Regions from separate parts of the Stenotrophomonas sp. 01N47 genome, predicted to be linked through region 1. Evidence: predicted binding sites of a transcription regulator. Region 1 holds the regulator's gene; the other holds the start of a gene.
The links. Region 1 encodes FliA, which starts transcription of late flagellar genes. Its sites were predicted from a motif close to TAAAGTTTNNCNNNCNNNGGCCGATAA; they were not measured.
Positions count from the first base shown of each region.

Region 1 (7,134 bases):
TGGAAACCGAAGCGCATCGCGGCCGCGGCCTGATGCTGGGGCTGATCTCGCGCAAGCTGCCGATCGCCCCGGTCGATCCGATGGAGGAAGGCGGTGTGATCGCCCTGGTCGGCCCGACCGGCGCCGGCAAGACCACCACCATCGCCAAGCTGGCCTCGCGCTTCGCCGAAGCCCATGCCGCCCGCGACGTCGCCCTGGTCACCACCGATACGATGCGCATCGGCGCCCGCGAACAGCTGTACGGCTACGGCCGCCAGCTCGGCATCGCCGTGCACGAGGCCAACAGCGGCACCGACCTGGACCAGCTGCTGGAACGCCTGAAGGACTACAAGCTGGTGCTGATCGACACCGCCGGCCTGGGCCCGCGCGACCGTGCGCTGGCCGCCCAGCTGCAGTGGCTGCGCGCTGCCCGCCAGGTCCGCACCCTGCTGGTACTGCCGGCCAACACCAGCTTCGGCGACATGGACGAGGTGGTCCGCCGCTTCGGCGCGGCCAACCTGCAGGGCCTGGTGCTGAGCAAGCTGGACGAGACCGGCCGCTTCGGCAACGCCCTGTCGGTGGCGGTGGACCACAAGCTGCCGATCACCTGGGTGACCGATGGCCAGGACGTCCCGGACGACCTGCACCGGGCCAGTGCAGCCAATCTTGTACTTCGCCTTGAAGATTTGCGCCGCGCGGCCGATATGCCCTGCAACCCGGAGTTGAACCATGCCGTCGCGTGAGTACGCCAAGCTGACCACCACCTTCCCGCTGACGGCGACCCGCAGCGAGCCGCTCGGCCCTGTGCGCACGATTGCCGTGACCGGCGGCAAGGGCGGCGTCGGCAAGACCAACGTGTCGGCCAACCTGGCCGTGGCGCTTGCGGGAATGGGCAAACGCACCCTGTTGCTGGACGCCGACCTGGGCCTGGCCAACATCGATGTGATCCTGGGCCTGAGCCCCACCAACACCCTGGCCGACCTGGTCGCTGGCCGCTGCAGCCTGGATGACGTGATCATCGAAGGCCCGAACGGCGTGCTGGTGGTACCGGCTGCGTCCGGCCGCCGGCACATGGCCGAGCTGGCCCCGGCCGAGCATGTGGGCCTGGTCAACGTGTTCTCCGAACTGGAGCGCGAGCTGGACATCATGGTGGTGGACACCGCCGCCGGCATCACCGATGGCGTGCTGACCTTCTGCCAGGCCGCGCAGGACACCGTGGTGGTGGTCTGCGATGAACCGGCCTCGATCACCGACGCCTATGCGCTGATCAAGGTGCTGTCGCGCGAACGTGGCGTGGACCGCATCCAGGTGGTGGCCAACATGGTGCGCGACCCCAACGAAGGCCGCGTGCTGTACGAGAAGCTGACCCGCGTCTGCGAGAAGTTCCTCGCCGATGTCTCGCTGAACTACCTGGGCTGCGTGCCGCAGGACGACTGGCTGCGCCTGTCGGTGCAGCGCCAGCAGCCGGTGGTGAAGGCCTATCCGTCCAGCCCGTCGGCACTGGCGATCACCGAGATCGCCCGCCGCACCGCCCGCTGGCAGGCACCGACCGAGCCGCGCGGCGGCGTCGAGTTCTTCCTCGAACGCATCATCAAGCAGCGCGGGGTGGCCGCATGAAAGGCGCCGCCCAGTACAGAGAGGTCCAGCGCACGGCGGCCAACGAGGTCATCGCCCAGCACTCGGACCTGGTGCGGCGCATCGCCCACCATCTGGCCGCACGCCTGCCGGCCAGCGTTGAGGTGGACGACCTGATCCAGGCCGGCATGATGGGCCTGATCGAAGCCTCGCGCAGCTACGACGCCGACCAGGGTGCCTCGTTCGAGACCTACGCTTCGATCCGCATCCGCGGTTCGATGATCGATGAGATCCGTCGTGGCGACTGGGTACCGCGTTCGGTGCACCGCCGTGCCCGTGACGCTGCGGCCACCATCCGCCGCCTGGAGCAGAGCACCGGCCGTGCCGCCAGTGCCACAGAAGTGGCCGCCGCGATGGAGATGCCGCTGCCCGAGTACCTGCGCCTGATGGAGGACGCCTCGCGCGGCCAGGTACTGAGCCTGGAGTCGCGCATTGAAGACCAGGGCGAGCTGGACACCGTCGCCCAGGGCGGCCCGACCCCACAGCAGGTGCTGGAGCGCGGTGAATTCGGCCGCGAGCTGGGCAATGCCATCGGCCACCTGCCCGAGCGCGAACAGCTGGTGCTGTCGCTCTACTACGAGCAGGAACTGAACCTGAAAGAGATCGGCGCAGTGCTCGGCGTGAGCGAGTCGCGGGTCTGCCAGATCCACGGCCAGGCGGTCCTGCGCCTGCGTGGCCGACTGAAGATTTTCGAGGCGGCCGACGCCGGCCTCGAGAGCTGATCAACAAAGGAACTCTGCTTTGAACAAGAACATGCGCATCCTGATCGTCGACGATTTTTCGACCATGCGTCGTATCGTCAAGAACCTGCTGGGCGATCTGGGCTTCACCAATACCGCCGAAGCCGAGGACGGGCATGCCGCGCTGTCGCTGCTGCAGAGCCAGCCGTTCGACTTCGTGGTCACCGACTGGAACATGCCGGTGATGACCGGCATCGAACTGCTCAAGGCCATCCGTGCCGATGCCAAGCTGAAGACCCTGCCGGTGCTGATGGTGACCGCCGAAGCCAAGCGCGAGCAGATCATCGAAGCGGCGCAGAACGGCGTGAACGGTTACATCATCAAGCCGTTCACCGCACAGACGCTGGAAGAGAAGCTCGGCAAGATCTTCGAACGCCTGGCGGCCAGCGCTTGATGGATACCACGGTCGACAAGAGCGCCCTCGCCCTGCGCCTGCAGGAAGCCCTGGATGCACTGGAATCCGGCGACGAGGCGGCGTGGCGCCAGCGCATCGACGGCCTGGTGGCGCTGCGCACCCAGCCGATGATGAGCGGCCTTTCGCGGCTGGCCCGCGAACTGGGCCAGGCGCTGGGCGAACTGCCGACCGTGCCCGATGAAGCCGGCGAGCTGGACGATGCCTGCGCGCGCCTGGACCACGTGGTGGCGATGACCGAACAGGCCACGCACCGCACCCTGGACCTGGCCGAAGAGTGCCGCAGCCTGACCGAACAGCTGCGCGCCGACGGCCTGCAGCCGGGCCAGGACGTGCAGCTCGACCGCATCCGCCACAACCTCACCGAGATCGCCCTGACCCAGAGCTACCAGGACCTGACCGGGCAGATCATCCGTCGCGTGGTGGGCATCGTCCGCCGCGTGCACGAAGGCTTCGGCGCGCTCGGCCTGCCGCCGGAACAGCATCGCACCGATCCGGAACTGGCTGGGCCGGCACTGAAGGGACTGGACCGCCATGCGGTCTCGCAGAACGACGCCGACGACCTGTTGTCGGATCTGGGGCTGTAACCATGGGCGCAGTAGCCGACGACATCACTGCCGATTTCATCATCGAGGCCCAGGAGATCCTGGATCGCCTCGGCGAACAGCTGGTGTCGCTGGAACAGGCACCGCAGGACAATGAACAGCTCAACGCGGTGTTCCGCGGCTACCACACGCTGAAGGGCGGCGCAGGTTTCCTCGGCATCACCGCGATGGTCGAGCTGTGCCACGCCGCCGAGGAAGCACTGGGCGCCGCACGCGCCGGCCAGGCCGTCCTGCAGGCGCATCACTTCGATGCCGCCCAGCAGTCACTGGACTACCTGCAGTCGATGCTTGACGCGGTGTCTTCGGGCACCGAGCCGGGCTTTGCCCCGCCCGAACTGGTCGCCCAGTTCGACGTGCATGGCGGCGGCGCTGCCGCGCCTGCGGCCGCGACGCCGGGTGCGGGCGGTGGCGACCTGATCACCGACGACGAATTCGAGGCCCTGCTCGACCAGCTGCATGGCGGCAAGGCGCCGACAACCGTGGCGGCGGCGAAGAAGGCCGACGACATGATCAGCGAGGACGAGTTCGAGGCACTGCTCGACCAGCTGCATGGCGGCGCCGCCCCGGGCAGCAACGCCAGCGCAGCGGTTGCCCCCGTACCGGCACCGCGACCGGCGCCCTCGCCGGCCCCGCCCGCTGCCAAGCCCGCACCCAACAAGCCTGTCGCCGAAGCCGAACACACCGTGCGTGTGGACACCAAGCGCCTGGATGCCATCGTCAACCTGATCGGCGAACTGGTGCTGTCACGAAACCGGTTGAAGACGCTTCGCACGCGCCTGCGCGATGAAGAACTGGACCGCGCCGTGTCCACGCTGGATATCGCCACCGCGCGCCTGCAGTCGGCGGTGATGCGCACCCGCATGCAGCCGGTCGGCAAGGTGTTCTCGCGCTTCCCGAAGGTGGCGCGCGACGTTGCGCGTTCGCTGAAGAAGGAAGTGGACCTGGAACTGATCGGCGCCGAAACCGAGCTCGACCGCAACCTGGTCGAAGCGCTGGCCGACCCGCTGGTGCACCTGGTCCGCAACGCCATCGACCATGGCGTGGAAATGCCTGACCTGCGCGAAGCGCAGGGCAAGCCGCGGATGGGCCACGTGCGCCTGTCGGCACAGCAGGAAGGCGACTACGTCAGCATCGAAGTGCAGGACGATGGTGCCGGCATCGATCCGGAAAAACTGCGCGCCAAGGCGCGCGAGAAGGGCCTGATCGATCCGGAAGCCGCCGCCCGCCTGAGCAGCGAGGAATGCCTGCACCTGGTGTTCCTGCCAGGCTTCTCGACCAAGCAGCAGGTCACCGACATTTCCGGCCGTGGCGTCGGCATGGACGTGGTGCAGTCGCGCATCCGTGAGCTGAGCGGGCAGATCCAGATCCAGTCGGAACTGGGCCGCGGCAGCCGCTTCATGATCCGCGTACCGCTGACCCTGGCCATCCTGCCGACCCTGCTGGTGCAGGCTGGCGAAGACGTCTACGCGCTGCCGCTGGCCCGTGTGATGGAAGTGCTGCATGCGCCGCGCACCTCGCTGGGCTGGTTCGACGGTCGCGCCGTGCTTGACCGCCGCTCGCACACGCTGGCGCTGGTGGACCTGCGGCAATGGCTGGATGTGACGCCGGCCGCCTCGCCCCTGCTGACCATCGTCGTGCTGCAGGCCGGTGAGGCACGCTTCGGGTTGGTGGTGGACCAGGTGCGCGGGCGTGAGGAAGTGGTCATCAAGCCACTGCCCAAGGCCCTGCGCGGCCTGCGTGGTTATGCCGGTGCAACCTTGATCGGCGATGGTCGCATGGCGCTGATCCTGGACGTGGACGGGCTGCGCAGCCCACACGACTGACCTCGTTGCTGAACCCGGCGCACCGTAGCGCCGGGCCAGGCCTGGCGACACAAGAAACTGTGAACTCCGTTACAGCAGATTCTCCCGGTGTCTCAAGTCCCATTCATACAAGCCGATACCGGACCCATGGATAGACTCAGCCTCATTGGACTTTTCCTCGCCCTGGCCTCGCTGGTCGGTGGCAGCATCCTCAAGGGCGCCGGCCTGGCGTCGTTGTGGTCGCCTGCGGCGTTCGTGATCGTCATCGTCGGCACCATCGCCGCCATCCTGCTGCACACTTCGCCAGCGGTGTTCAAGCACGCCTTCAAGATCGTGCGCTGGGTCGTGCGGCCGCCGCACAGCGACCGTCGTGAACTGATCCAGCAGATCGTGGAGTGGAGCAACATCGCCCGCCGCCAGGGCCTGCTCGGCCTGGAATCGCAGGTGGAAGCACAGCAGGACCCGTTCCTGCGCAAGGGCCTGCAGCTGCTGGTGGACGGCGTTGAACCCGAATCGATCCGGCACATGCTGGAGATCGAACTGGGCAGCCAGGAGCACCAGGACCAGGCCGCCGCCAAGGTGTTTGAAAGCATGGGCATCTATGCGCCCACGCTGGGCATCATCGGCGCCGTGCTCGGCCTGATCGCGGTGATGAAGAACCTCGCCGACCCGAGCAAGCTCGGCCACGGCATCGCCGCCGCGTTCACCGCCACCATCTACGGCATCGCCTCGGCCAACCTGCTGTTCCTGCCCATCGCCGCCAAGCTGAAGGGCGTCATCGCCCATTCCAGCCGCGACCGCGAAATGGTCATCGAAGGCCTGATCTCGATTGCCCAGGGCGAGAACCCGCGCAACATCGAAACCAACCTCTCCGGCTTCCTGCACTGACATGGCCCGCCGCAAGCACCACGAAGAGCACGCCAATCACGAGGCATGGGCCATCCCCTATGCCGACCTGATGACGCTGCTGCTCGCCTTCTTCGTGGTCATGTACGCGATCTCCTCGGTCAACGAGGGCAAGTACCGGATCATGGCCGACGCCCTCACCGATGCCTTCGGTGGTGCGCCGCGCACCATCAATCCGGTGCAGGTGGGCAACAAGCAGGTGCAGGGTGGCGGCTGGGACAGCCCGTCGGTGATCAAGTCCGGCACCAAGATCGGGCCGTCCGCTCCCGCGCCCTCGCACGACCCCACCCTGCTGCCGGCGATGGCCTCGCAGATGCGCATGCCGGTGTCGGTGCACAACCAGGAACAGATCGCGCGTGCCGAGCGCCAGCTCAACAGCATCGCTGACCGCCTGACCGCCGCGCTGGCGCCACTGATCGACCGCGGCATGATCAGCGTGCGCCGTACCGAGCTGTGGATCGAAGTGGAGATCAACAGCGACATCCTGTTCCCGACCGGCTCGGCGGCGCTGGACGTGCATGCGCGCGACACCCTGGCCAGCCTGGCCGGTGTGCTGCGCGACGTGCCCAACAGCGTGCGCGTGGAAGGCCACACCGACAACGTGCCGATTGCCACTGCCACCTTCCCGTCCAACTGGGAACTGTCGGCCGGGCGCGCGGCCAGCGTGGTGCATCTGTTTGCTGACCAGGGGCTGCAGCCATCGCGGCTGGCGATGGTCGGCTACGGCCAGTTCCGCCCCCGCGAAGACAACGACAGCGCACAGGGCCGCAATCGCAACCGGCGGGTGATGGTCATCATCCTGGCCGACACCAGTCATTCGGTGGACCCGCTCGGCGAACGCCTGAATGCCGCCACCGGCGCTGCCCGCGGCGCCAGCGAACAGGCCGCCACCGCACCGGCCACCACCCCCACTTCCCCCATCGCACCGGTGCAGTTGCCACCGGTGCCGGCTGGCAGCCGCGTCGGCGCCGCCGTTCCCCCGGCAATGAAGGAGTAATCCGATGCGCATCTGGGCAGTCGCCAACCAGAAGGGCGGAGTCGGCAAGACCACCACC
Region 1 is NZ_JBFTQU010000005.1:26,711-33,844, forward strand. Features, by position in the region: gene flhF (flagellar biosynthesis GTPase FlhF) at 1-722, shown strand, start outside; gene AC1DKR_RS09960 (MinD/ParA family ATP-binding protein) at 709-1,596, shown strand; gene AC1DKR_RS09965 (RNA polymerase sigma factor FliA) at 1,593-2,336, shown strand; gene cheY (chemotaxis response regulator CheY) at 2,356-2,748, shown strand; gene AC1DKR_RS09975 (protein phosphatase CheZ) at 2,748-3,353, shown strand; gene AC1DKR_RS09980 (chemotaxis protein CheA) at 3,356-5,194, shown strand; gene AC1DKR_RS09985 (flagellar motor protein) at 5,321-6,061, shown strand; gene motD (flagellar motor protein MotD) at 6,063-7,076, shown strand; gene AC1DKR_RS09995 (ParA family protein) at 7,081-7,134, shown strand, end outside.

Region 2 (7,134 bases), on a different contig from region 1:
GTGAAAAACGTGATCGCATTCGGCTTCGGTGCCATCGGTGCCGGGATTGCATCGAGTGTCGTCAGCCGCCACAGCCGGGAGGCGCCACAGTCCAAAGGGAGTACCAATTGAAGCGCATCCACGCATGGCGTGGATCTACTTCGGTTCGGTAACCAGCCGCTGTGGAAACTCGGACCGCAGCCGTGCGCGCACCGCTTCGACCACGTTGGCATAGCGTCGCAGCTGGATGTAGTAGCCCATGTAGAACAGCAGCAGGGCCACCAGCATCGGCCACGCCGCTGGCCGGATCAGAACGATCGGCACCAGCATCAGCGTCAGGCCCAGCGCGAACCAGCTGCACAGCCCGACTACCTGCACCTCCCGGCGCCGCGCGTCAATCACCACCCGACCGCGCATCAGCGGAAAGTAGCGACCGCCGAAGCTGGGGGCGAAGCTCTCGCGAAAGGCGATGCTGCCGTCAGGCAGCGCATGGAATACCAGGCGCAACCAGGTGTCGGTCGGCAGGTCATGCTCCAGGCCAGCGAGCGAAAGCTGGGCCAGCTCTGCAGGCGTAGCAGCGATGCGTTGGTTGAACAGGACGATACCGGTACGGAAGAAAAACGGCGCCCACATCACCAGCAGCAGGACCTCGACCAGCAGCAAAGTAATCAAGGCGATGGCCATCGGTCTTCCATGAACGGGACCGGCGCATCATGCCATGGGAGAGCGACGGGCAGCGGCGCTGTGGGCCCGAGTGCGTGCAGCAGGTCAGACGCCTTTCGGGACTGACTTGGGTCAATCTTCTTCTACCAGGTCGCTTAGATCCAGGATCTGCGGATTGACGCTGCTGGCAACGATGCTTCTGATCAATCCCGGGCGGCCACGAAGCGAGTAGGCACGCATCGTATGGATGGGACTGAATTCTTCCATGGGATAGGTCGAGTGCCCCACGATCACGGGTCTGTTGAAGTGGACGTCCTTGGGGTCGTCCAATGGCAAGGTCCACCTTCCACCGTGTGCCAGCCTGACGGTCTCCCCTAGATATCGGGCGAGTATGACCCTCAGGGAGTCCCGCTCGTCCTCGGACAGCGTGGCTGCCATCAAGTCATGCAGGCGCTCCAGCCTGTCGAAGCTTTCGGGGCTCCTATCCAGTTCAATGCCATGCATTTGAGCCTGCGCGACCAGCCACTCAATCTGGTCGTCCATGATCATCAGAAAGTCATCGAAGACCTCGCGGGCCTTTCCAAGGTCGAGCGCCATTTTGAATCCTGAGCAGCAGGGCGGAGCGGGGAGTCTGTCCCGCTTTCGCAGCTCAAGCCATGCAATAAATCTGAAAGCACTGTCGGCAGAGAGCGCCGATCGATGCAGTAGATTTGAGACTGCAGTCGTTCAGGTGAAAGCCATCCACGCATGGCGTGGATCTACTTCAACGCACTGCCATCCAGCCCCAGGTCCCACGCCAACCCCAGCAGGTCGTCGCCGGCCACAACCGGGGCAGGGCGCGCATCGGCCAGCTGCTGCAGCTCCTGTATTTCTTCGCGGGCCACGTCTTCCAGCTGCCGCAGCTGCTCACGTACGCCCGCATTGCGCGGACGCTCGTTCTCGTTGATCGGGGACAGGGCGCGGATCAGGGTCATGGTGCGCTTGCAGGATGCATCCAAAGGCGGGTCACACGCAAAGGCCCCGGCAGAACCGGGGCCTTGCACGCTGCCGGAAGAGGCAGCGGACATCAGGATCAGAACAGCTCGACCGTACCGGCGCCCATGCTCTGCTGGGCAACCGGCTTGTGCGGCGGACGCTCCCATTCGCTGCGCAGTTCGCGCAGGCGGTTGCCGGTGCGCTGCAGGGCAGAGGCGATTTCTTCGTCGAACACGCCGCCGTTGCGGTGCAGCAGTTCCTGCAGGGCCACCGCTTCGCGGTTGATCGCGGTCAGGCGGTCCAGGTGGGTATGCACGCCGCCCAGGGCCTGTGTGGCGATGTCCTCGAACTGCAGGGCGCGCACGGCTTCGGCCACGCTGCCATCGATCGAGCGCGCGCAGTCGGACACTTCGCGCATGCCGTCACCCAGCGAAGCGTTGATCTGCGCCACGTTGTCCAGCATCGCCGCCGCTTCCTGACGCGCTTCACGGGAGCGGTCCATATCGCGCGAGGCCATGTGCGAAACCGTCTCGCGGACCTTGGCGATGGCATCCTTGGAGCTGTGCGCCAGCTTGCGGATCTGCTCGTTGAACGTGGTCGAACGCTCGGACAGGTTGCGCACTTCGTCGGCAACCACCGCGAAACCACGACCGGCTTCACCGGCACGCGCTGCTTCGATGGCGGCGTTCAGGGCCAACAGGTTGGTCTGGTCGGCAATCGACTTGACGTCTTCCAGCAGCGCGAAGATGCCATCCAGGTGCTGCGCCATCTGGTCGATGTGCTGCACGGTGGTGCTGCTCTGGCCGCTGACCTGCTCCAGCGCTTCCACCAGCTGTTCCATGCGGTGGCTGGCGTGCTGGGCGAAGCGGGCAACGTCGAGGCCGGCGCCGCCTTCGTCACCGGCGCGGTCGACGATGCGTGACAGGGCCTGGCTCTGCTGGCGCGACTTGCGGTTCATGGCATCGAAGCTGCCGCCGAGGCTGGAGACGGCCTGGCGGATCAGGTCGCGGGCGCGTTCCACTTCACCACGCGAACCGTCGATCTCGTTGCCGACGAAGTTGCGCAGTTCGGTCAGCAGCTGGTCCTGCTCACGCAGGACACGGGCATGTTCCGGGGAACGGTGCGCCTGGGCGCGGGCGGTCCACCACGCAAAGCCGAGCCAGCTCAGCGTCATCGTGGTCAGGATCGCCCAACGCAGGGCGACCGGCCATTCGAAACCGATGGCGAAGGGGAGCAGCAGGGTCAGAGCCAGGGGGGCGGCCAGACGGATGAAAATGCGTGAGTACATGGACGTTCTCGGGAGGTGCACGGAGGATGTATCGGCCGTACCCCCTTTCTCTTTAACGTCGATGTGCTTCGAAATGCATTCTGAATGCGCCGGTTTTCCGGCGCTGCCGGGCTGTTCGGGGTCAGAGCCCTTTCCGTGCCGGAAAGGGATCCGACCCCATGGCCTCAGGCCAGCTGCCGGTCCACGGCCTCGACCATGGCCTTGCGGCTGAGCAGGAAGTCCCAGTAGCTGCCACCCAGCTGCCGCCACAGCACAGCGGCACGCACGGCGGCCAGAAGCAGCGCGCGGATCTCGGCCACCACGCCGGCCTGGCCCAGGTAATGCGGGTTGCCCTGCACCATGACCCGCGGCTTGAGGTGGCTGATGGTATCTGCATACAGGCCGCCCAGCGCGGCCAGCACATCGGGGTGGCCGCTGTCACCCAGCTCGGTGGCCTGGCGCTGCGCGCGCTCGATGCCCGAGGCGACCTTGTTTACGGTGGCCCCGTCCTGCACGAAGCGGCGCTCCAGCTGCAGTACCGACAGGGCCAGCTTGGGCAGGATCGGGTCCTGGCCCTGGTTGCGGAAATGGTTGTGCAGCAGGCGGAGGCCGGACTTCAGTGCATGCCGATCGCCAAATACCGCCTGCGGCGAGGACGCATCGATGCGGAACACACTGTCCACGGCAGTGCGCACGGCAGCGGCGTCGGAGTGGCCGGTATCGGCGATACGGCGTACCTGCTGCAGGGCCTGGGCAATGCCGGCCAAAGCCAGAACGCGGTCGTCGACAGTGAAACTCATGCAGCGATTACCTCAAAAGGAGAAGGGGTGGTGCGCAGGCGCTGTTCCAGCGGCGCGTCGGTGGCGGCGATCACCGCGCCACCCAGGCAGACCTCACCGTCATACAGCACCAGGGATTGCCCGGGGGTGACTGCACGCTGCGGCCGGGCGAAGGTGACCTGTACGCTGCCATCGTCCAGCACATCCACCGTGCACGGCTCATCGGGCTGGCGGTAGCGGGTCTGCGCGGTGCATTCAAAACGCCGTGCCGGTGGTGCGCCGGCAATCCAGTGCGCGGTCTCCGAGCGCAGCCTGTTGGACAGCATCCACGGGCTGTCACGGTCCTGGTCCACGTACAGCACGTTGCTGGCCACGTCCTTGCCGACCACATACCAGGGCGCGGCAGGGCGGCCGCGCACGCCGCCGATGTTCAGGCCTTCGCGCTGGCCCAGGGTGAAATAGAAGACGCCCGGATGTTCGGCGATCACGCTGCCATCGCTGGGATCGAGGATCTGCCCGGCCTTGGCCGGCAGGTAGCGTCCAAGGAACTCACGGAAATCGCGCTCGCCGATGAAGCAGATGCCGGTGGAATCCTTCTTGGCGTGGGTCGGCAGGCTGACGTCGCGGGCGATCCGGCGCAGGTCGCTCTTTTCAAGGTCACCAATCGGGAACAGGGTAGCCGCCAGCTGCTCCTGCCCCAGCTGGTGCAGGAAGTAGCTCTGGTCCTTGGAACGGTCGGCGCCACGCAGCAGCAGCCACTGATGGCCGCGCTGGGCAATGCGCGCGTAATGGCCGGTGGCGATCCGCTCGGCGCCCAGTTCGCGGGCCGCATCAAGGAAGTGCTTGAACTTCACTTCGCGGTTGCACAGCACGTCCGGGTTCGGCGTGCGGCCAGCGGCGTACTCGGCCAGGAAGTGTTCGAACACCCCCTGCCAGTACTCGTTGGAGAAATCGCGGAAATGGAACGGAATGCCCAGCAGTCCACAGACCGCCACCGCATCGCGGCGATCGTCCTCGGCGCGGCAGTCACCGCTGCCATCGTCGGCCCAGTTCTGCATGAACAGACCAGCCACGGCCTCGCCCTGCTGCACCAGCCGCCAGGCAGCCACGGAAGAATCCACGCCGCCAGAAACGCCAACCATCACCCGTGGGCTGCTCATGCGACCTCCCGGACCAGTGCAAGCGGGTAGCGCTGGCCGGCCAGGTAGTCCGCCAGCACCTGCCAGACCAGCGGGCTGCGCTGGCGTCCGGCAGCGGCCTGCAGTTCGGCCGGGGTCATCCACAGCGCCCGATCAATGCCGGCATCCAGTGGCCGCGCCGGGTCGTGCGAGACCGGGCGCGCGGCATAACAGAAGCGCAGGAACGGGGTGCCGTCACCGGCGGTCCACTGGTAACAGCCGATGAAGGCGGTCAGTTCCACCGTCCAGCCGGTTTCCTCGACGGTCTCGCGCAGGGCGGCCTCGGCCAGGCTTTCGCCCGGCTCCAGGTGCCCGGCCGGCTGGTTCAGCACCTGCCGGCCCTCGATGGTTTCTTCCACCAGCAGCACCCTGCCGCCGTCGACCACCACGGTGGCGACGGTTGCATGCGGTGCCCAGCGCGGGTCCGGCGAGCTGTTCAACTCAGAGGTCGTCCTTCTTGGTCAGCTCCAGCTCCATTGCATCGGCGGTGCGGATGGCCGCATCGATGGCGTCACTGAGCTGGTCGGAGGTAGCGGCGGCGTCGATCTTCACCACGAACATCGCGGTCGATTCCTGCTTCACCCAGCCACCCATCTTGGCGTCCTGCGAGTCTTCCAGCAGGCGGTTGGCCACGGCCACCGGGAACTGCTTGGTCTGCGAGGTGTAACCCGGCGACCAGATCTCACGGATGTTGTGGGTGCCGAAGTCTTCCACCGACGAGCGCACATAGACGATCTGGGTGCGATCGCCTTCGACGTCGAACACCATCTGGTAATCGCCGTCTTCGTCCACCTCGAAGGTGTAGCCCAGCTTTTCCAGCTGGCGGGCGATAGCCTTGTCGGCCTTCGAACTGTCAGCGGTCGTTGCGGCGCCAGCGGTGCCGGCAGCAGCCAGGGCGATCAGCAGGGCGGGGAGAAGGGTCCTTTTCATGAAGATCCTGTGAAACCAAGAATGTGGGAAGGTGCAATTGTGACGGCGGGCGTCCGTGCCGTCCATTCTGCAGCGGGCCGACGCAGGGCCGTCGCACCCCTTATAATGGGCAGATGCCTCGCGAATCCGCCCCCGATTCCCACCACGAGCACGGCGTTGCCGTGGAGCCCGCGCGCCCGGAAGTGGCGCCGCCGCCGTTCTACCAGGTCATGCTGCTCAATGACGACTACTCCCCGATGGATTTCGTCGTGGATGTCCTGCAGCAGTTCTTCAACATGGACCTGGACAAGGCCACCCAGGTGATGCTGCATGTCCACACCCGTGGCCGTGGCGTCTGCGGTGTGTTCACCCGCGAAGTGGCCGAAACCAAGGTGGCCCAGGTCAACGAGTACGCGCGGATGAACCAGCACCCGCTGCTGTGCACGATGGAAAAGGCCTGATCCTGGCGCGGCGTGCCCACCAGGGTGGGCACCTGCCAGGTTCGATTCACGACTCCGCCAGCGCCTGCAGGGCCATCACGGCCACCGCCTCATCGATGTCGGCCGGGTCGCCATCATCCCGGAACCACACCGCTGACAGGCCGGCACTGGCCGCGACCCAGCGCAGCAGCCGCGCGCGTTCGAGATCGGCCAGCCGGCAGACCTGTTCCACCCGGGCATGGAAGCGCTCGGGCCGCGTTGCTACATGGATGCCCGGCCCGCACAGGTCCGGGTTGCTGAACATTGTGGTGTAGTCGAACGCACGGTCACCCAGCAGCCGCTTCGGGTCGATCGCCAGCCAACCCCGCGCGCCGAAATCCAGCACGTTGTCGTGGTGCAGGTCGCCATGCAGGGGCCGTATCTCCTGCTCGTTCTCCAGCAGTGCCATCGCCAGCAATCTGCACTGTTCCAGCAATGGCGGCAGCGATGCCCTTGGTTGCAGCAGATCTGCGAACCATCTACCCAGGCAGACCAGGTCTTCTGGCGGTGCGCTCCGTGGCCGGTGCAGCTGCTGCAGGACCTGACACAGGATGATGGTGCAGGTGTCGTCCTCGCCCTTGATCGAGCGTTGCCGCAGCGAATCGCCGCGCGCCCGTTCGATCAGGATCGCCGGCCCCTCGTGGGCCAGCAGGCGTGCGGCACCGTCGCCGTTCCACCAGCGCAGCAGGCGATGGCCGTTCTGTTCCTCTGTCTCCGTGCTCACCTTCAACATGGCCGCCTCGCCAGAGGCGGTCAGTACCGGCCAGAGCCGGGCATGGGGGGTACGGATCGAAGGACCATCACGTCGCAATCGCCAGCGGCTCAGGTAGGGTTCGCTCATGGTGAGTGTGCTGTCCTGGAGTGAACGATGATCAAGCGGTTCGTAGCGCTAACGCCATCTGAAC
Region 2 is NZ_JBFTQU010000001.1:24,511-31,644, forward strand. Features, by position in the region: gene AC1DKR_RS00110 (hypothetical protein) at 1-111, shown strand, start outside; gene AC1DKR_RS00115 (hypothetical protein) at 136-663, opposite strand; gene AC1DKR_RS00120 (hypothetical protein) at 775-1,239, opposite strand; gene AC1DKR_RS00125 (hypothetical protein) at 1,401-1,616, opposite strand; gene AC1DKR_RS00130 (methyl-accepting chemotaxis protein) at 1,715-2,905, opposite strand; gene hflD (high frequency lysogenization protein HflD) at 3,070-3,684, opposite strand; gene mnmA (tRNA 2-thiouridine(34) synthase MnmA) at 3,681-4,823, opposite strand; gene AC1DKR_RS00145 (NUDIX hydrolase) at 4,820-5,281, opposite strand; gene AC1DKR_RS00150 (hypothetical protein) at 5,283-5,771, opposite strand; gene clpS (ATP-dependent Clp protease adapter ClpS) at 5,885-6,211, shown strand; gene AC1DKR_RS00160 (APH(6) family putative aminoglycoside O-phosphotransferase) at 6,258-7,070, opposite strand.
Region 2: a site for FliA is predicted at 2,934-2,960, ahead of AC1DKR_RS00130 (methyl-accepting chemotaxis protein). Genes of this name have one in related genera too.